DNA from 3 places in the Allobosea sp. PAMC 26642 genome. Region 2 is predicted to be linked to each of the others. Evidence: predicted binding sites of a transcription regulator. Region 2 holds the regulator's gene; each other region holds the start of a gene.

What was found. Region 2 encodes PhoB, which activates phosphate uptake and scavenging genes when phosphate is short. Its sites were predicted from a motif close to TGTCATNNANCTGTCAT; they were not measured.
Region 1: the regulator PhoB is predicted to act here: its motif matches at 5,504-5,520, upstream of AXW83_RS09825 (UDP-2,3-diacylglucosamine diphosphatase).
Region 3: the regulator PhoB is predicted to act here: its motif matches at 4,264-4,280, upstream of AXW83_RS03470 (bifunctional 2',3'-cyclic-nucleotide 2'-phosphodiesterase/3'-nucleotidase).

The regions. Positions count from the first base shown of each region.
Region 1 is NZ_CP014301.1:2,072,162-2,078,946, forward strand. Features, by position in the region: gene AXW83_RS09800 (YcjX family GTP-binding protein) at 1-55, opposite strand, end outside; gene AXW83_RS09805 (SixA phosphatase family protein) at 69-596, opposite strand; gene AXW83_RS09810 (AAA family ATPase) at 717-1,562, opposite strand; gene AXW83_RS09815 (cation:proton antiporter domain-containing protein) at 1,777-3,567, shown strand; gene AXW83_RS09820 (glycosyltransferase family 4 protein) at 3,506-4,624, opposite strand; gene AXW83_RS09825 (UDP-2,3-diacylglucosamine diphosphatase) at 4,624-5,454, opposite strand; gene AXW83_RS09830 (SDR family oxidoreductase) at 5,579-6,358, shown strand; gene AXW83_RS09835 (DMT family transporter) at 6,482-6,785, shown strand, end outside.
Region 2 is NZ_CP014301.1:4,505,122-4,511,906, forward strand. Features, by position in the region: gene polA (DNA polymerase I) at 1-724, opposite strand, end outside; gene AXW83_RS21570 (aldo/keto reductase) at 909-1,847, opposite strand; gene phoB (phosphate regulon transcriptional regulator PhoB) at 1,944-2,642, opposite strand; gene phoU (phosphate signaling complex protein PhoU) at 2,769-3,488, opposite strand; gene pstB (phosphate ABC transporter ATP-binding protein PstB) at 3,522-4,322, opposite strand; gene pstA (phosphate ABC transporter permease PstA) at 4,369-5,259, opposite strand; gene pstC (phosphate ABC transporter permease subunit PstC) at 5,271-6,242, opposite strand; gene pstS (phosphate ABC transporter substrate-binding protein PstS) at 6,430-6,785, opposite strand, start outside.
Region 3 is NZ_CP014301.1:730,581-737,365, forward strand. Features, by position in the region: gene AXW83_RS03455 (flagellar motor protein MotB) at 1-687, opposite strand, end outside; gene motA (flagellar motor stator protein MotA) at 716-1,573, opposite strand; gene AXW83_RS03465 (hypothetical protein) at 1,806-2,243, shown strand; gene AXW83_RS03470 (bifunctional 2',3'-cyclic-nucleotide 2'-phosphodiesterase/3'-nucleotidase) at 2,260-4,215, opposite strand; gene AXW83_RS03475 (MBL fold metallo-hydrolase) at 4,483-5,481, shown strand; gene AXW83_RS28005 (hypothetical protein) at 5,637-5,771, opposite strand; gene AXW83_RS03480 (VOC family protein) at 5,846-6,199, opposite strand; gene AXW83_RS03485 (hypothetical protein) at 6,386-6,785, shown strand, end outside.

The DNA of each region.
Region 1 (6,785 bases), 2.4 Mb from region 2:
CGCCGAAGGCCAGCGCCGCGTTGCGCGCCTCATCGAGATAGGAATTCTGGCTCAAGGCTGGGGGCCGCTCACTCGTCGGGACCTTCGCCGAGCGATGCCGGCGTGACGAAGCGGTCGAGCCGCCCGCCGCGCGCGGCGACGTCGCGCCAGTCCTCGACGGCGAAATCCAGCACGACCAGGCCGCAGGTCGGATATTTCTGGCTCATCCGCGCCGAGGCATAGCGGTCGCCATGGCCGGTTAGCAGCGCGGCCAACTCCTCTAAACCGGGATTATGGCCAATCATCAGCAGGGTCTTCACCTGCGGCTCGACCTCCTGCACGACATGGAGGAGGCGTTCCGTCTTGGCCTCGTAGATGCGAGGCTCGACATGGGTCGCAGGCTTTTCCGGCAGCATCGGAGCGACCAGGTCCCAGGTCTCGGCGGTGCGCCGCGCCGGCGAGACCAGAACGAGATCGGGCAGCAGCAGTTCCTCGGCGAGATAGCGCCCCATCACGGGAGCAGCCTCACGCCCCCGCGCCGCGAGCGGGCGCTCTGGGTCGGCCATGCCGGTCGGCCAGTTCGATTTGGCATGGCGCAGGAGCATCAGGCGTCGCATGGGGGAGAACCTAGTTATAGCGCCGGGATTTTGCGAGAGCGTCGCGCGCAGTCGTCGCCCTGTCGGCATTGCGAGCGCAGCGGAGCAATCCAGGGTCGGCGCGAGAGCGCCGGAGCTGAGCTACCGCCCCTCCCGCCGCACCATGAACGCCAGCTTCTCGAACAGGCTGACATCCTGCTCGTTCTTCAGAAGCGCGCCGTGCAGCGGCGGGATCAGCTTGCGCGGGTCGCGTTCGCGTAGCATTTCCGGCGTCATCTCGTCGGCGACGAGGAGCTTCAGCCAGTCGAGCAGCTCGGAGGTCGAGGGCTTCTTCTTGATGCCGGGCACGTCGCGCACCTCGAAGAACAGCTTCAGCGCCTCCTCCATCAGCCGCTTCTTGATGCCCGGGAAATGCACCTCGACGATCTGCTGCATCGTCTCCGCATCGGGGAAGCGGATGTAGTGGAAGAAACAGCGGCGCAGGAAGGCGTCCGGCAGTTCCTTCTCGTTGTTCGAGGTGATGATGATAACCGGCCGCCGCGCGGCGCGGACGGTCTCACCGGTCTCGTAGACATGGAATTCCATGCGGTCGAGTTCGAGGAGCAGGTCGTTGGGGAACTCGATATCGGCCTTGTCGATCTCGTCGATCAGCAGCACCGGCCGCTCGGCCGAGACGAAGGCCTCCCAGAGCTTGCCACGCTTGATGTAGTTGGCGATGTCGGAGACTCTGCTGTCGCCGAGCTGGCTGTCGCGCAGCCGGCTGACGGCATCGTATTCGTACAGCCCCTGCTGCGCCTTCGTGGTCGATTTGATGTGCCAGGTGATCAGCGGCGCCTTCAGGGCAGCGGCAATCTCCTCGGCGAGCACGGTCTTGCCGGTGCCGGGCTCGCCCTTGACCAGCAGCGGACGCTCCAGCCGGATCGCGGCATTGACGGCAACGGTCAGATCCTCGGTGGCGACGTAGTTCTCGGTGCCGGCAAAGCGCATGGACGGTCCTTCTGATCGGTGGGGCGGACGCTAGCCCAGGAACCGGCGATCGGGAAACCGCATTTCCGCGATCCCGCCCTGTGCAGCGATGATGCGGCACAAGCGCCGCCTGCCATGTTTCGTGCCGGGAACACACGACAAACGATTGTTTTGAAAGCGTACAAACCGCAAGCTTCACAAGACTTTCATCCCCGAATCGCAAGCAGGACTCGCCTTGGCCGGAACCGTCGATCCATCCGCCTATCGTGACGCCATCGTCGTGCTCGCCACGGCGGGCGTGATCGTGCCCTTCGCCAAGCGCTTCAAGGTCAATTCGGTCGTCGCCTTCATGGCCTGCGGCGCCGTGCTCGGGCCCTTCGGACTTGGCCGGCTCGCCGGTTCCATCCCCGGCCTGAGCGCGATCACCGTGTCCAGCGCGGAGGCGCTGGCCGGCCCTGCCGAACTCGGCATCGCCTTCCTGCTCTTCGTCATTGGGCTCGAGCTCTCCTTCGAGCGCCTGATGACGATGCGGCGGCTCGTCTTCGGGCTCGGGCTGGGGCAGGTCGTGCTCTCGGCGGTGTTCATCGGCACCTTCGCCTTCGCCTTCGGCCAGCCGGCGGCGGCGTCGGTGATCATCGGCTTCGCCCTGGCGCTGTCGTCGACCGCGATGGTCGTCGAACTGCTCTCGGCCAAGCGCCGCATGACCTCCTCGGCCGGCCGCGCCAGTTTCGCCATCCTGCTCTGCCAGGACATCGCGGTCATCCCGCTGCTCTTTCTGGTCAGCGTGCTGAGCGCGCAAGCGGAAGGCGCATCGCTGCTGGCCGGCCTCGCCCAGGCCCTGGTCCAGGCCTTCGGCGCCATCGCCGCGATCGTGGTGATCGGCCGTCTGGCGCTGCGGCCGCTGTTTCGGCTTGTCGCCTCGACCGATTCCTCCGAGAGCTTCATGGCTGCCACCCTGCTGATCGCGCTCGGCACCGGGCTGATCGCGGCCGCCGCCGGCCTGTCCATGGGACTGGGCGCCTTCATCGCCGGCCTACTGCTGGCCGAGACGGAGTATCGCCGCGCCATCGAGGTCACCATCGAGCCGTTCAAGTCCCTGCTGATCGGCGTCTTCTTCCTGACGGTCGGCATGGGCGTGAACCCGGCCGAACTGGCAGCACATCCCTTCATCATTCTGGGCATCGCGATCGGCCTCTTTGCCGCAAAGTCGCTGATCGTCTTCTCGCTCGCGCGCCGCTTCCGGCTGTCGCCGGCGACATCGCTCGAAACCGCGATCATGATCGGTCCGGGCGGCGAATTCGCCTTCGTGCTGATCGGCGGCGCGGTCGCGGCAAAACTGCTCGCGCCGAACGCTGCCAGCCTCGTGCTCGCCTCAGTCTCGCTGACCATGATCGCCCTGCCGTTCCTGGCGAAGCTGGCGCGCGCCTGGTCGCTCAATCTGACGGTGCCCGCGGCGCTGCCTGACGAAGCAAAGATCCTGCCGCCGGACGACCATTCGGCCCGCGCCATCGTCGTCGGCTGCGGCCGTGTCGGCAGGCTGGTCAGTTCCATGCTGGAGGAACACCGCAAGCCCTATATCGTGGTCGACTCCGATCCCTCGGTGATCGCGGCCCAGCGTCGCGCCGGCCGGCCGGCCTTCTTCGGCGACGCCACCCGCCCCGATTTCCTGCGCATGTGCGGCCTCGAGGAGGCCACCGCGCTGATCGTCTCGATCAACAATTCACGCGTCGTCGACGAGACCGTGCTCGCCGCCCGCGCGCTTCGGCCCGATCTGGTCATCGTGGCGCGCGCCCGGGACGCGGCCCATGCCCGCCATCTCTACGAGATCGGCGTCAACGACGCGGTGCCCGAGACGATCGAGGCCAGCCTGCAATTATCGGAAGCGGCCCTCGTCGGTCTCGGCGTGCCGATGGGCCTCGTCATCGCCTCGGTGCATGAGCGGCGCGACATCTACCGCGCGGAGCTCAAGCCGGCAGGCCCTCAGGCCCGGTCGCTGCCGCGAGACGAGCGTTCTCGAAGGCTGTGAGACACTGCGCCGTGGCGCCTGCAGGCGCCGGCTCGCTGCGCGGAGACGGCCCGGCCGGCTGCGCGACGCGGCGGATATGGCCGTAGAACTGCTCGGCACTGCGTTGCCAGCTGTAACTGGCGGCGAGCGCCTGGCAGGCTTCGCGCGGAATTCGCAGCGCCGAGAGCGCGGCGGCCCGCAGATCCTCATTCAGCACGGCCGCCCCGCTGCCGGCGAAGACGTCGCTCGGCCCCTGCACCGGGAAGGCCGCAACCGGCAGGCCGCTCGCAGCCGCCTCCAGCAGCACGATCCCGAAGGTGTCGGTCAGGCTCGGAAAGACGAACACGTCCGACGAGGCGTAGATCGCCGCCAGATCCTCGCCTTCGCGCGTGCCCAGGAAGGTCACATCCGGAAACGCACGCTGCAGATCGGCCCGCGCCGGGCCGTCGCCGACCACGACCTTGCTGCCCGGCAGCCTGAGCGACAGGAAGGCCTCGAGGTTCTTTTCGACAGCGACCCGCCCGACGCTGAGGAAGATCGGTCGCGGCAGATCGAGGACGCTCGCCGGACGCGGATGGAACAGTGCGAGATCGACGCCACGCCCCCAGCGAACGATCTTCTCGAAGCCATGCGAGCGCAGCTCGTCCTCGACCGTGGCGGTCGAGACCATCACCGCAGCGGCTGGGCCATGGAAACGCTTCAGGAAGCGATAGCTCCAGCGTTCGGGGATCGGCCAGCGCGCCGCGACATATTGCGGGAAGCGCGTGTGGTAGCTGGTGGTGAAGGGTCGCTTCTGAGCCAGGCAGACCGCTCGCGTCAGCCAGCCGATCGGGCCTTCGGTCGCGATATGGATATGGTCGGGCCCGAAATCGGCGATGCGCCGCGCCACCGCGCGCCGCGTCGCAAGCGCGATGCGGATGTCGGGATAGCTCGGCAGGCCGACCTGCCGGAAGCCTTCGGGCGTCAGCATCTGCGGCGTCACGCCGAATTGCGGCCCCGCCTCGACCATTCGCTCCAGCGACCGCACGACCCCGTTGATCTGGGGCCGCCAGGCGTCGGTCGCGATCAGGACCCGCATCAGACGGCCTCGGCGAGCGCCGGAACAGGCTCCGGCCGCGTCGGCACCACGATCGGCACCGGCGCCTCGCCCTTCAGCCGGTATTGCGGCCAGCGGATCATCTCGAAGCGCCCGTCATGATGCTCGACCACCGCCGTGCAGCTTTCGACCCAGTCGCCGGTGTTGATGTAGGTCAGCCCCTCGATCTCGCGGAAGGCGGCATGGTGGATATGACCGCAAACCACCCCGTCGGCATTGTGGCGTCGCGCCTCGGCTGCGAGGCAGCTCTCGAACTCGCCGATATAGTTGACCGCGTTCTTGACCTTGAGCTTGGCCCAGGCCGAGAGCGACCAATGCGGCAGATTGACCAGCCGGCGCGCCTTGTTGACGATCGTGTTGGAGGCAAGCGCCAGCGTGTAAGCCCAGTCGCCCAGCAGCGCGAGCCATTTGGCGTTGCGCACGACGAGATCGAACAGGTCGCCATGGATGACGAGCAGGCGCTTGCCGTCGGCGGTCTCGTGGATGATCTCGTCGACCAACGCGATGCCGCCGAAATGCAGCCCGGTGAAGTCGCGCAGGAAATCGTCGTGGTTGCCCGTGACGTAGATCAGCTTCGAGCCCTTGCGGACCTTGCGCAGCAGCTTCTGGATGACGTCGTTGTGCGATTGCGGAAAATACCAGCCGCTCTTCAGCCGCCAGCCATCGATGATGTCGCCGACGAGATAGATTTGCGGCGCGTCGTAGGAGCGCAGGAATTCGAGAACCAGATCTGCCTGGGCGCCGCGCGTACCCAGATGCAGATCGGAGATGAAGATGCTGCGAACCTGCTTGGCCTCGTCTTCGTCGCCCATGCCCGCCTGCCCATCCCGTTGCGATGCTTGCGGCATGTGTCTGATTTGCATTGCGCTTTGATGACGGAACCACCAATCCGTATCTTCGGTCGGCCGCGAGGCGAGCAGTTTTCGGAGAAGTTTGATGGATCTTGGAATCTCAGGCCGTACGGCCATCATCTGCGCCTCCAGCAAGGGCCTCGGCCGCGGCTGCGCGCAAGCGCTGGCCGAGGCCGGGTGCACTGTCGTGATCAATGGCCGCGATGCGGCCACGCTCGAGGCGACAGCCAGCCAGATTCGTGCCACGACCGGTGCCACGGTCCTTTCCGTCGTCGCCGATGTCTCGACCAGGGCGGGCCAGGACGCCCTGCTCGCGGCCGCTCCCGAGCCCGACATCCTGATCAACAACAATGGCGGCCCTCCGCCCAAACCGTTTCGCGAGGTCTCCCGTGAGGCGCTTCTGGAGGGCGTCGTGCAGAACATGGCGACGCCGCTGGAACTGGTGCAGCGCGTCGTCGACGGCATGATCGCGCGACGCTTCGGCCGGATCGTCAACATCACCTCTTCCAGCGTGCTGACGCCGCTGACGGGGCTCGACGTCTCCTCGGCGGCGCGCGCGGGCCTCACCGCCTTCCTTTCCGGCGTCGCGCGGGAGGTGGCCCATGCCAACGTCACCATCAACAACGTCCTGCCCGGCGCCTTCGACACCGACCGGCTGAAGAGTTCGACGACCCGGATGGCCGCGCTGAAGGGCGTGACGCCGGAGGCTTTCGCCGCCGCGCGCCAGACCGAGATCCCGGCCGGCCGCTTCGGCACGGCGGAGGAGTTCGGCAATGTCTGCGCCTTCCTCGCCAGTGCCCATGCCGGCTACATCACGGGACAGAACCTCCTGATCGACGGCGGCGTGTTCAGGGGCAGCTTCTGAACTGCCCGTCCCGCCCGCCGCCGGTCAGGGTTGCAGACTCGACGCTTTGAGTCGCACGCCCGGCATGGTCTAAGGACGCGGTCTTGTAGAAGACCCTGTCCCTCCTCCCGCCGCACCGGTCCGTTGTCTCCCCTTCTCGGCATCAGCCTCAAACTCGTCTCCGCCTTGGTCTTCACGCTGATGTCGGCCGGAGTGAAAGCGATCTCGGCCCGCTATCCGACGGGTGAGATCGTATTCGTGCGCTCGTTCTTCGCGATGATCCCGCTGTTGATCTGGCTCGCATGGCAGGGTCCCGTGATTCAGGCGCTGAAGACAGACAATCTGCGCGGCCATCTCAAGCGCGGCGTCATCGGCTCGACGGGGATGTTCTGCGGCTTCACCTCGCTGCAATTCCTGCCGCTCTCCGATTCGGTCGCGATCGGTTATG
Region 2 (6,785 bases):
CGAGATCGCCATATTCGCCGATCAGCTGGGCTGCCGTCTTGATGCCGATGCCGGGTGCGCCGGGCACATTGTCGGTCGCATCGCCTGCGAGCGACTGCACATCGACCACGCGGTTGGGCATCACGCCGAAATACTCGACCACCTCCGGCTCGCCGATCTTGCGCTCGGGCCTGAAGCCGGCACCCTTCTTAGCGTCGCCGGAGGCGGGGTCGTACATCGCCACGCCCGGACCCACGAGCTGCATCAGATCCTTGTCGGCCGAGACGATCAGCACGTCGGCCCCGGCCTCGCGCGCCTGCCTTGCATAGGTCGCGATCAGATCATCGGCCTCGTAGACATCCTGCTCGACCGGGATCAGGCCGAAAGCCCGCACCGCCGCGCGCATCAGCGGGAATTGCGGGATCAGGTCCGGCGGCGGCTCGGAGCGGTTACCCTTATAGGCCGGGTAGATCTCCTTGCGGAACGAGTTCTCCGACTTGTCGAAGATGATGGCGAGATGCGTCGGTTTCACCCCGAGCACGCCGTCCTTGACGAACTGGAAGAGCTTGGTGGCAAACAGCCGCACCGCGCCCGAGGGCAGCCCGTCCGAGCGGGCATTGTATTTCCGGTCCTGGTTGATCGACTGGAAATAGGCCCGAAAGATGAAATTCGAGCCGTCGACCAGGAAGAGATGGTCGCCGGGCTTGAGGTCCGGGGCGGCGGCGTTCGGGGCTGTCTCGCTCATGGCGCGGACCATAAGCAACCGGCGCCGGGCGGTCTATCGCAGAGGCGGCGCGATCCGCAAGAAGCTGTCAGGAGTGGCCATGGCGTCCTGCTCGGGCTTGACCCGAGCATCTCTTCGACAGTGCCTTCTCGTCCTGAGATTCTCGGGTCTGCGCTTCGCGTCGCCCGAGAATGACGGTAGCGCCCTATTTCGTGATCGTATCGATCTCGGCCAGATCCTCGGGCGACAGCACCCAGTCAGCTGCTTTCACATTCGCCGCGATCTGCTCTGGCCTGGTCGCGCCTGCGATCACGCTGGAGACCACCGGCTGGGCCGCCAGCCAGGAGAAGGCGAGCTCGACCAGCGTCCGGCCCCGCGACTCGCAGAAATCCGCCAGCTTCTCGGTCTTGTCCCAGTTGGCGTCGGTCAGGACTTCCGCAGCGCGCGGCGCCTCGCGCGTCATGCGCGCGCCCTCCGGCAGTGGGGCGTTGCGCTTGTACTTGCCGGTGAGAAGGCCGTTGGCCAGCGGAAAATACGGCAGGAGCCCCATGCCGTAGTGACGGGTGGCGGGCAGCAGGTAGCTCTCGGCCCCACGCTTGAGCAGGCTGTACTCGTCCTGGCACGAGGCGAAGCCGGTAACGCCCAGATCGCGCGCCGTCCAGGCGGCATCCGCCACCTGCCAAGGCGCGAAATTCGAGCAGCCGATATAGCGCACCTTGCCCTGACGGATCAGGTCTTCGAGCGTCCGCAGCGTCTCCTCGATCGGGGTCAGCGAGTCGGGCCGATGAATCTGGTAGAGGTCGATCCAGTCGGTCTTCAGCCGCTTCAGCGAAGCCTCGACCGCGTTCATGATGTAGTGCCGCGAGCCGCCCTTCATCGTGCCGGCTTCGTTCATGTCCATGCCGAACTTCGTCGCCAGCACGATGTCCTTGCGGCGCGCGCCGAGCAACTGGCCGAGCACGGTCTCGGAGCCGCCGCGATTGCCGTAGACATCGGCGGTATCGAACAAAGTGATGCCGTTCTCGATCGCCGCATCGACGACCTTGCGTGCCGCGTCGTCATCGATCCGGCCGCCGAAATTATTGCAGCCGAGGCCGACGAGCGAAACGCGAAGGCCGGAGCGACCGAGATTGCGGGTGAGCATGGGAAAGCGTCCTTCATGGCGAATGATGCAAGGGACCAGACCCGGACGCCGTTCGCAATCGCCATGGACGCAGGGCCGCCGCGCGACGCGAACGCCTCACCCCCGAGCGAATGTCTCGTCGAAGGCGTAGCCGGCGCCGCGCACGGTGCGCAGCGGGTCTTTCGTATTATCCGGCGTGATCGCCTTGCGCAGGCGTCCGACATGGACGTCGACAGTGCGCTCGTCGATATAGACGTCGCGGCCCCAGACGGCGTCGAGCAGCTGAGCGCGCGAATAGACCCGGCCCGGCGCCTGCATCAGGAATTCGAGCAGCCGGAACTCGGTCGGTCCCAGATGCAGCTCGGAACCCGAGCGGCGCACGCGCCGCGTCGTGCGGTCGAGTTCGAGATCGCCGGCTGCCAGCAGCCCCGCGACGTGGCCCGGCTTGGCCCGGCGCAGCAGCGCCTGAATGCGCGCGATCAGCTCGGGCAGAGAGAACGGCTTGACGACATAGTCGTCGGCCCCGGTGGCGAGACCGCGCACCCGCTCGGTCTCCTCGCCGCGAGCCGTCAGCATGATGATCGGCACGCGCTCGGTGTCGCGCCGCGCCCGCAGGCGGCGGCAGAGCTCGATGCCCGACAGGCCGGGCAGCATCCAGTCGAGCAGCACGAGATCGGGCGTGTTGTCGCGCAGGTGCAGCTCCGCATCGTCCCCGCGCGCAACGCTGTCGACCTCGAAGCCCTCGGCTTCGAGATTGTAGCGCAGGAGCAGCGTTAGCGGCTCCTCGTCCTCGACGATCAGGATGCGTGCGGGCATGGCGGGTTTCCAGATGTTGGGCGGTTCCCTGCGCGTCATTCTCGGGATTGACCCGAGAATCCCTCACACCAGAACCCTCTGGTGTCCGAGATGGTCGGGTCAAGCCCGACCATGACGCGACGGGTGTCAGCTCCCGAGCACTGCCTCGACGCTGATATCGGTCGTGTCGAGCTTGGGCCGGTTCAGGTCCAGCGACTCGCCGGTGACGAGATAATGGATCGTCTCGGCGATGTTGGTGGTGTGGTCGCCGATACGCTCGACGTTCTTGGCGCAGAACAGCAGATGCGTGCAGAAGGTGATGTTGCGCGGATCTTCCATCATGTAGGTCAGCAACTCGCGGAAGAGCGAGGTGTAGAGCGCGTCGATCTCGCCGTCGCGGTGCCAGACTTCCATCGCCTTCTGCTCGTTCCCAGCGGCATAGGCGTCGAGCACGTCCTTGAGCTGGGCCTGGACGAGGCGGCTCATATGCTCCAGCCCGACCACGGCGCGGTGCGGCGGCTGGAACTGGCCGGAGATGGCCACGGCGCGCTTGGCGATGTTCTTGGCGAGATCGCCGACGCGCTCGATGTCGGAGGCGATGCGGATCGCCGAGATCAGTTCGCGCAGATCGTTGGCGAGCGGCTGGCGGCGCGCGATGGTCAGCACGGCGCGTTCTTCGACATCGCGCTGCAGGTTGTCGAGGCGCTGGTCGGCGCTGATCACCTTCTGGGCCAGCGCGGTATCGCGGCGCACCAGCGCCACGGTGGAATCGCCGAGCATACGCTCGGACATCCCGCCCATCTCGGCAAGGCTGCGGCGCAGCGCTTCAAGTTCGGCGTCGTAGGAGCGGACGATATGGTCGGTCATCGGCGTGTGTCCCTGTGCAGAGCGGAGTTCGATTCAGCCGAAGCGGCCGGTGACGTAGTCCTGCGTCTGCTTCTTGGCGGGGTTCATGAAGATGGTGTTGGTCGGAGCGAACTCGATCACCTCGCCGAGATACATGAAAGCGGTGTACTGCGAGATGCGCGCCGCCTGCTGCATGTTGTGGGTGACGATGACGATGGTGAAGTCGGTCTTCAGCTGCTCCAGCAGATCCTCGATCTTGCCGGTCGAGATCGGGTCCAGCGCCGAGGTCGGCTCGTCGAACAGGATCACCTCGGGCTTCTGCGCAATGGTGCGCGCGATGCACAGGCGCTGCTGCTGGCCGCCAGAAAGGCCCATGCCCGACGCCTTGAGCTTGTCCTTGACCTCATCCCAGAGCGCGGCGCGGCGCAGGGCGCCCTCGATGCGGTCGTCGAGCTCGGATTTCGGCGGCTTCTCATACAGGCGGATGCCGAAGGCGACGTTGTCGTAGATCGACATCGGGAAGGGTGTGGGCTTCTGGAAGACCATGCCGATGCGCGAGCGCAACTCGTTGACGTCGATGTCGTTGGAGATGACGTTGCGGCCGTCGAGCATGATCTCGCCCGTCGCGCGTTGCTCCGGATAGAGCGAGTAGATGCGGTTGAAGATGCGCAGCAGGGTCGACTTGCCGCAGCCCGAGGGGCCGATCAGCGCCGTGACATGGCGGTCGCGGAAGTCGAGGTTGATGCTCTTCAGAGCCTTGTGCTCGCCATAGTAGAAATCGAGGTTCTTGACCGCGATCCGGACGGGGGCATCGGCGTCGAGCGATTGCGGGCTCAGTTCAAGAGTCGAAAGCATCGACAGGTTCCTTCAGATCGGACGCGACGGGTCTTGGCGTCGGCTTTTACTTGGAGCCGCGCACGATGCGGCGGGCGATGATCGAAAGCAGCAGGATCGAGACCGTGATGATCAGCGAACCGGCCCAGGCGAGCTCCTGCCAGTTCTCATAAGGAGCAGAGGCGAACTGGTAGATCGTCACGGGCAGGTTGGAGACGCCGCCCTTGAGCGTGGGCGAGAACCAAAAATTGTTGTTCAGCGCGGTGAAGATCAGCGGCGCGGTTTCGCCGGCGATGCGGGCGAGTGCCAGCAGGATGCCGGTGACCATGCCGGATTTCGCCGCCCGCCAGGTGATCGAGGTGATCACGACAGAGGGCGGCGCGCCGAGCGCCGAGCCTGCCTCGCGCAGCGGACCGGGCACGAGCCGCAGCATGTCCTCGGTGGTGCGCACGATCACCGGGATCGCGATGATGCCGAGCGCCACGCCGCCGGCCCAGCCGGAATAGCCGCCCAGCGGCTCGACCATGATGACGTAGACGAACAGGCCGATCAGGATCGACGGTGCCGAGAGCAGGATGTCGTTGATGAAGCGAATCAGGTCGGCGAGCTTCGAGCCCTTGCCGTATTCGGCGAGATAGGTCCCTGCCAGAACGCCGATCGGCGTCGCCACGACGATGCCGAGGAAGGTCAGCACGATCGAGCCGACGATGGCGTTGGCGAGACCGCCGCCCTCGGAGCCGGGGCCGGGCGTGACCTGGGTGAAGGTCGCGACGGACAACCCGCCGATGCCCTTCACGATCAGCATTCCGAGGATCCAGAACAGCACGAAGATCGCCAGGAAGGTGAAGCCGGTGGCGATGACGCGCATCAGCTTGTCGGCGGTGCGGCGCGACTGGCGGACGCGGCCCCATTCGGCATGGGGAAGGGCGCGGACGGTGGACGGTGTCGTCAGGCTCATGACCAGCTCGCTCAGTAGGCTTTGACGCGCGACACGAGGATGCGCGCAATGACGAGGACGACAAAGGTGACGAAGAACAGGATGCAGCCGAGCGCGATCAGCGCGTTGAGCTGCAGGCCCATGGCCTCGTTGAATTCATTGGCGATACGCGAGGCGATCGTCGAGCCCGGATCCATGATCGAGGCCGAGAGGCGGTTCGCATTTCCGACGACGAAGGTCACGGCCATGGTCTCGCCGAGCGCGCGGCCCAGCCCCAGCATGACCGCGCCGATGATCGAGACGCCGGCCTGCGGGACAAGCACGTGGCGCACGACCTCCCAGGTCGTCGCGCCGATGCCATAGGCGCTCTCGCGCAGCACGGAGGGGATCTGGTCGAGCATGTCGCGGGTGATCGAGGCGATGAAGGGGATGATCATGAAGGCGAGGATGATGCCCGCCGTCAGGATGCCGAGCCCCGAGGGCGAGCGCGAATACAAAACCGTGCCGACGATCGGTAGTCCCTCGACGATGTTGGAGAGCGGAATTTGCACATAGGCCGCGAACAGCGGCACGAAGACGAACAGGCCCCACATGCCGTAGATGATCGAGGGCACGGCGGCGAGCAGTTCGATCGCGGTGGAGACCGGCTGCTTGAACCAGGGCGGCGCGAGCTGCGTCAGGTAGACCGCGATGCCCAGGGACAGCGGCACGCCGATCACCAGCGCCAGGAAAGCGGTCGACAGCGTGCCGACGATGGCAGGCCAGGCGCCGTACTGGTCGTTCTGGGTGTCCCAGACGCTCGAGGTGATGAAGCCGATGCCCATCTCGCGGAAGGCAGGCCAGCCGCCGACCACCATCGAGAACATGATGCCGGCGAGCAGCACGAGCACAAAGAGTGCCGAGAGGAAGCTCGCATTGCGGAAGATGATGTCGAAGGTGCCCTTGGGCGTCTTGCGCTGGATCGGCGCAGCCGGGATGTCCATTTGGTTTGTCACGGCTGTCATCCGTGGAACTCCGGTCAAAGCAAAACAAATCGAGGCAAGAAGAAGCGAGGCGGGGAGAGGCGAAAGCGATCGTTATCTCTGGATCGAACCCTCATCCCGAAGAGCGGGTATGAAATAAACCGCTCCTCGGGATGAGGGTCGAGAGAGGCGAAGCGGGATGAATCCCGCTTCGCCCTTGGATCGACGATCAGAAGATCGGCTTGCCGGCCGGGTCGGTGACGCCCTTCCAGGCGTTGCGGACCTGATCCTTGACGGCGGCCGGAAGCGGCACGTAGTCGAGGTCGAGAGCGAGCTTGTCGCCGTTCTTGAAGGCCCAGTCGACGAACTTCAGCGCGGCCTGCACTTCTTCCGGCTTCTCCGGCTTGGCGTGGACGAGGATGAAGGTCGCGGCTGTGATCGGCCAGGCCTCGGCGCCCTTCTGGTTGTTCAGCGAGATGCCGAAACCGGGAGCCTCGTTCCAGTTGGCGTTGGCGGCGGCGGCCTGGAAAGCCTTGTCGTCGGGCGCCGGGAAGTTGCCGTCCGCGTTCTGGAGCAGCGCGTAGT
Region 3 (6,785 bases), 1.7 Mb from region 2:
GGTGGTGAGGCTCCAGGGTTCGACGGCCCGCACCGAGCCCGGGCGCGCGGCGGCCGTATGGCCGGTGACGGACAGGCGGTTGGGCAGCCGGCGCAGGGTGGGCGCGATCGCCTCCAGCACGAGACGGGTGCGCTCGTAGGGCTGGACCGAGCCCTCGGGGAACATGGAGCGGCCGTCCTGGTCCACGAGGGAAACGTCTACCCCATCCTTGGTCGGCTCGATCACGATGTTGCGCGACAGCTCGGCAATTTCGGGCATCTTCTGGAGCGCCTGACGGATGCTGGCTATGGCGCTGTGGTTGGCCTGCTCGTTGGCAGCCGGGCGGCTGACCTCGCGGTCGTTGGCGCGGCCCAAGCTGGTCCGTTGCGCTCCGTCCTCCTGCTTGGTGGTGCCCTTCGCCGTGTCGCGGGGCGCCGAAGACTTTTTGCCTGACGTGTCCAGGGCGGTGCCCATCAGCATGCCGCCAGCGCCACTGGCGCTGGGACTCAGAGCAGTCGTCGGCGCGAAGTATTCCGCAAGGCCGTTCTTCTGCTCCTGCGTCGTCATGCTGATCAGCCACATCAGCAGAAAGAACGCCATCATGGCGGTCACGAAGTCCGCATAGGCGATCTTCCAGGCCCCGCCGTGGTGCGCATGAGCGGCCTTCTTGACCTTCTTGATGATAATCGGCTGGATAGGCTTGTCCATCGAGTTCCTACTGGAGGTTGGATCAGATCTAGGCGGGCAGAGCGGCGGTTGCCGCTTCCACTTCGCTGAAGGTCGGGCGGACGTCGCTCATCAGAGCCTTGCGGGCAAATTCTACCGCCATCACCGGCGGCTGGCCGCTGATATGGGCGAGGAGGCCCGCCTTGAGTGAAAGGTAGTACTTGGATTCCGCCTCGAAGAGGCCCTTGAGCGACTGCGCCATGGGCCCGAAGAAGCCGTAGGCGACGAAGACGCCGAAGAAGGTGCCTACGAGCGCGCCGCCGATCAGATGTCCCAGCACCTCCGGCGGCTCTTTGATCGCCCCCATCGTCTTGATCACGCCGAGCACGGCGGCGACGATGCCGAGCGCCGGTGTTCCGTCGGCGAGCGACTGCATGGCCGAAACGAGACGCTCCTGCTCCTGGTGGTGCGTTTCCAGTTCCTCGTCCATGAGCGCGTCTATCTCGTGAACGTTGTTGGCGCCAAGCGACACCATGCGCATGTAGTCGCAGACGAACTCGACCGCATGATGGTTCGCTGCAAAAGTCGGGAAGGCGTTGAACAGCGTCGACTCGCTCGGACTTTCAATGTGCTGCTCGATCGCGAGCAGGCCCTTCTGCCTCACAAGCTTGTACAATGAATACTGCATCCCCAGCAGTTCGACATAGCATTTCTGCTTGTACTTGGGGCCCTTCACGAGCATGCCGAGCATGGAGGGCACGGCCTTGAGCACCGGCGCGGGGTTGCCGATGATGAAGGCACCGATCGCTGCACCGAGAATGATAACATACTCGTACGGCTGCCAAAGGACCTCGAGGTGGCCACCCATAGCCGCGTAGCTGCCGAAGACGCAGACGAAGACGATGATTGTGCCGACGATCAGCCGCATGGTTTGCCACTCTTGCGCCGCAGCAGGTACAGCCCGCGCGAAGCCACTACTGATCCGAATGACCGATCAAGGTTAACGGCGAGTTTAGAACCATTGGCCCGCAGGTTTGTAAGCGTCGTCCTCCGGCCACGGCTTTGAGGCCTGGGGAGGCAGGGTAGGCCTAGCAACACCCTATTGACACGGGGTGTCGGAGAACAAATAATGAACAGATTATGATCCTGGGGAGGTGAAAATGTCGATGGAGCTTTGGGTTGCGCTGCCGGCCGGAGAGGTCGTCACGGCAGCGGGGATTGTGACCGGGGCGCGAAGCCTGGGCTTCGAGCTCGATCTGCCCGACGCGATGGAGTTCGACGATCTCGACGGCTTTCTCCCGAGCGGCCTCGCCGGCGAGCGGGCAGGCGCCGAAATCCAGATCGTCGATCCCTTGCGCGACCCGGACATGGCCGAGGCCTTCGGCGAGCGCGCGGGCTCGATCGCACGCATCGTCGCGTTCTCCTGGGGCGGCAGCTTCCTCGAAGGCGCTTTCGCATTCGTGTTCGCCGCAGCCCTGGTCGCCGGCCATGACGGCGTCTGTTTCGATCCTGAAGCGGGTGAGATTGTCAGCGTCGAACGCATCGTCGAGACCGCGCATGGCCTTCTTGAGGCGCAGCGCAGTACGCCGGTCGGCTAGGCCGCTGCGCGTCTCGTCATCCCTTCAGCCGATACTTGGCAAATCCCTCGCCGCCATCGCCCACGGCCTCTGCCTTCAATCCTTCCGGCAGCTTGCCGGCCGCGGCAGGCGAGGTCACGAAGGTCACGTTTACCCCAGCCGGCAGGGGGGCAAGCGACCAGTTGCCGTCGGCCTTCGGCTCGATCGTCTTCTTGTCGAGGATGTAGCGCACGATCACGTCGCGGTTGAGATCGGGCGCTTCCAACACCACCGTCGTCTTGGTGCCGGGGAAATTGCCGCCGCCCGAGGCGCGATAATTGTTGGTCACGACGATGAATTGCGCGCTCTCGTCGATCGGCTGGCCCTCGAAGGCGAGATCGATGATCCTGTGCGCTTGCGGAGCAATCAGCTTGCCGTCGCTATCATAGCGCGAGGCTTGCGTCACATCGATATGGTAGGTCACGCCGTCGATCACGTCGAAGTTGAAGGCCGGGAAGCCGGGATTGATCAGCGGCTGTTCATCGGTTTTGGCCGGATCGATGCGGTTGAAGATGCCCGCCGATCGCTCCAGCCATTCACGCAGCTGCGCGCCCGTCACCTTCACGATCTGCACGGTATTCGGGTAGAGATAGATGTCGGCGATGTTCTTCAGCGCCAGCGGTCCCGCCGGAATATCGGTGAAGAAAGCCGGCCCCGCCCGACCGCCCGATTTGAACGGCGCCGCCGCCGATAGCACCGGCAGCGCCTTCCACTGCGTCTGCGCCATCAGCCCCTTACCATAGGCAATCTGCGCCTCGGCGACGATCTGCACTGACGGATCGTCGGCCACCAGCGCGAAGAAGCTGTTGATCGGCGAGGCGGTCGCGCCGACCGGCTCGCGCATATAGATCAGCGTCGCCTCGTGGTCGGCCTTGACGGCGGCCAGCACCGAGGGCTCGGCCGCCGCTTTCGGCACGATCTTTCGGTCGGGCGTGCGCTCGTAGATCGGCTTCGGCTCGACCTTGAAATCGGCGATGCGCCAGCGCTCGCCGTGCTTCTCCAGGTCGAGGTCGAGGATGCCGAGATGCGAGCCCCAGAAGCCGGGCTGGCAGGCCGGCTTGCCATGCAGCGAGCCCCTGACGTTGTCGACCCCGGCAATCCCGTCGAAGGCCTTGCCGCCGGGGAAGACGAGATGCTGGTGTCCGGTCAGGATGACGTCGATTCCGTCGAGCTTCGCCAGATACAGCGCCGCATTCTCCTCCATGCCCTTGCGCTCGCCGCCGGCGATGCCGGAATGGCACAAGGCGATGACGATGTCGGGCGTCGATTTCATCAGCTCTGGCAGATGCTTGCTCGCCGCATCGACGATGTCGGTGGCGACCAGCTTGCCGTCGAGATTGGCCTTGTCCCATTGCATGATCTGCGGCGGCACGAAGCCGATCACGCCGATCTTGAGGATGTGCTTCTGGCCGGCCTCGTCCTCGAAGCTCTGCTCGAACAGCCGCCAGGGATCGACCAGCGGCGCCCCGCCGACCCGCTCGACATTGGCGCAGACCAGCGGGAACTCGGCCTTGGCCAGGCCGTTTTCGAGGAACTCCAGCCCGTAGTTGAATTCGTGGTTGCCGAGCGTGCCGCAGGCATAGGGCAGGGCGTTCATCGCGGCGATGATCGGGTGCGTCTCGCTGGCCTTCAGCCCCTTCTTGTAGGCGATGTAGTCGCCCAGCGAGGAGCCCTGCAGGAAGTCGCCATTGTCGAACAGCAGGCTGTTCTTCGCCTCGGCCTGTGCCGCCTTGATCAGCGTCGCGGTCTTGGCGAGCCCGACCGTATCGTCGGCCGCATCGCGGAAATAATCATAAGGCACGACATTGACGTGCAGATCGGTGGTTTCCAGCAATCGCAGTTTCATCCGCGCCGGCGCCTGCGCTGCGAGCCCGGAGGGCAGGGCGGCACTGGCCGCGATGACGGCGCCCGCCTTCAGCGTGTCGCGGCGGTTGAACTGCGTGTCGCCTGCCATCGTATGGGCTCCTGATCATGCGGATAGCGCTGCTAAAACGCTAGCACTGCGGCAGGCTCATGACACGCCGAAGATGCGGGCAGGATCATGCCGGCCGCCCGGCTTTATCGATCTCCGATCGAGCGAAGGGGGATTGCCCCGGTCCTTCAGGCAGGTGCATCTTTGGGAAGGCCGGGCTCATCGCAGGACCGTAGCAGGCGGTCGGCCCGCCCCATCGACAAGACGACCGGCGGGCAACGCCGGACCCATCCCTCAGGAGGAATTGCCATGCCCAGCCATTCGATCGTCGTACCCGGGTCCAGCCGCCGCGGCTTTCTGGGCGGTGCCGCCGCGCTCGCTGCCGGCGCGGCCCTCCCGCTCGGTTCGCAGGCGTTCGCCAAGGCTCCGCTCGCGAAGGATCAGGCGCCGTATTTCTACCGCTTCGGCCTCGGCCAGGCCGAGGTCACCGTCGTCTCCGACGGGCCGCTTCCGCTCGGCGATCCCGGCACAAATTTCGTCGGCGTGCCGAAGGAGACCGTCTACAAGATGCTCGAGACGAGCTTCCTGCCGAAGGACAACGTCGTTCTGGAGCAGAACATCCCGATCGTGAATTTCGGTGACCGGCTCGTCATGTTCGACACCGGCATGGGCTTCTCGAAGGCCTTCGGCCCGACGACGGGGCGCCTGCTCGCGAGCATGAAAGAGGCCGGAATCGCGCCTGCCGACATCGACGCCATCGTTTGCAGCCATGCCCATATCGATCATATCGGCGGCATCTGCAGTGCCGAGGGCAAGGCGAACTTCCCGAACGCGCAGATCTATCTCAGCCAGACCGATCTCGACTTCTGGACCGATGAGAGCAAGCTCGGCGGGCCGCTCAAGGCTTTTGTCGAGCACGCCCGCAAAAACCTGATGCCGGTGCGCGACAGGATCGTGTTCTTCAAAGACGAGCAGGAGTTCTTGCCGGGCGTTACCGCGATCGCCGCGCCCGGGCACACGGCCGGCCATCACATCTTCAACGTCAGTTCAGGCGGGAAATCCTTCGCCTTCCTCGGCGATCTGACCCATCACGCAGTGCTGCTCACCGAAAATCCACGCCTCGAATTCGCCTATGACAGCGATCCCAAACAGGCGGTGCAGTCGCGTGTGCGCCTGCTGACCTCGCTGGCCGAGAACAAGACGCCGGTGATGTCCTATCACTTCGCCTGGCCGGGTTTCGGCAATCTCGCCAAGGCAGGCGATGGCTTCCGCTATTATGCCGCGCCGATGGATATGCTGCGGGGCTGACGCTTAACTCCTCAGAGGACGCGGCACCGTCATGGGTCGCGCCCATGCGCTTGCGCCGCTCGCCCGACCGCACCGAAGCCGGAATAGCCGCGTTTTCCCTCGACTGGCCCGAAGAGCTGCCGCATTGCGCGGTTCTTCGGGCCGAAGACCGTCCTTCAGTATGATCCGATGCCGCCCGATGGCGGCGGCAGGTTGCCCCGTCGGCCTTTCGTCAGTGAATCCGGATTCACTCTGAACGCGTCGCAGAGCCAGTTGAGGTAGGCCGGGAGCAGCAGTGCGATGACACGCATGGTAGCCTCCATCGTTCCGAAGCCCGATGCTATCACAAAAAAGATCCGTGCTCTCCGGCTTTTGGCAGAATGGCTCAAGCCTTCGACCACACGGCCAGCTCGTACCCGTCAGGGTCGGAGAAATGGAACCGCCGGCCGCCCGGGAAGTCGAAGACCGGCTTGACGATGGTGCCGCCGGCCGCCTCGATCGCTGCCTGCGTCACGGCGAGATCGTCGGCATAGAGGATCACCAGCGGCCCGCCGGGCTGCGGCACGCCTTGTGTCGTGAAGCCGCCCTCCAGCCGCCCGTCGGCGAAAGCGCAATACTCCGGACCGTAATCCGTCATCGTCCAGCCGAAGGCCGCAGCGTAGAAGTCGCGCGCCCGCGCCAGGTCGGCGACGACGAATTCGATATAGTCGATGCGCCGGTTGTTGGCCGAAGCGGTCATGTCGTGTTCCCCTTCTTTTGTCTCGACGATAAGCCCGATCCCGCCGCTGATCCTTGGCTGGAGTGTGTGGTCGAGCAGGCACAGACCCGCCTTGTTCGATCCTGCTCGGCCCTGTAGCGGGTTGGCAAGGGCAGGGCGTTCCGCGCATGCTCCGCGCAACGACATGAAATGACAGGGGCGAAACGCATGCCGACCACGACCGAAACCCTGCGCGACGCGCTGGTCGCCGCCCGACGCGACAAGTCGCTGTTGCCTCTGGCGAGCCTGCCCATTCCCGCTTCGCTGCGGGAAGGTTTCGACGTACAGGCCGCCGTTGCCCGGAATCTGGGTCATGTCGAGGCCGGCTGGAAGGTCGCGATCGCGGCGGACGGCACGGCGGTGGCCGGGCTCATGCCGGGGCCCTGGCTGAAACCCGGCGACACCTATCACGGCGCCATCGGCGCCGAACTGCGCGTCGAGATCGAGCTCGGCCTGCGGCTCGGCCGCGACGTGCCGCGGCGTCCCGGTCAGCCCTACAGCCGCGCCGAATTGCTGGCCTGCTGCGACAAGGCCTTCCTCGGCATCGAGATCGTCGAGAGCCGCCTCG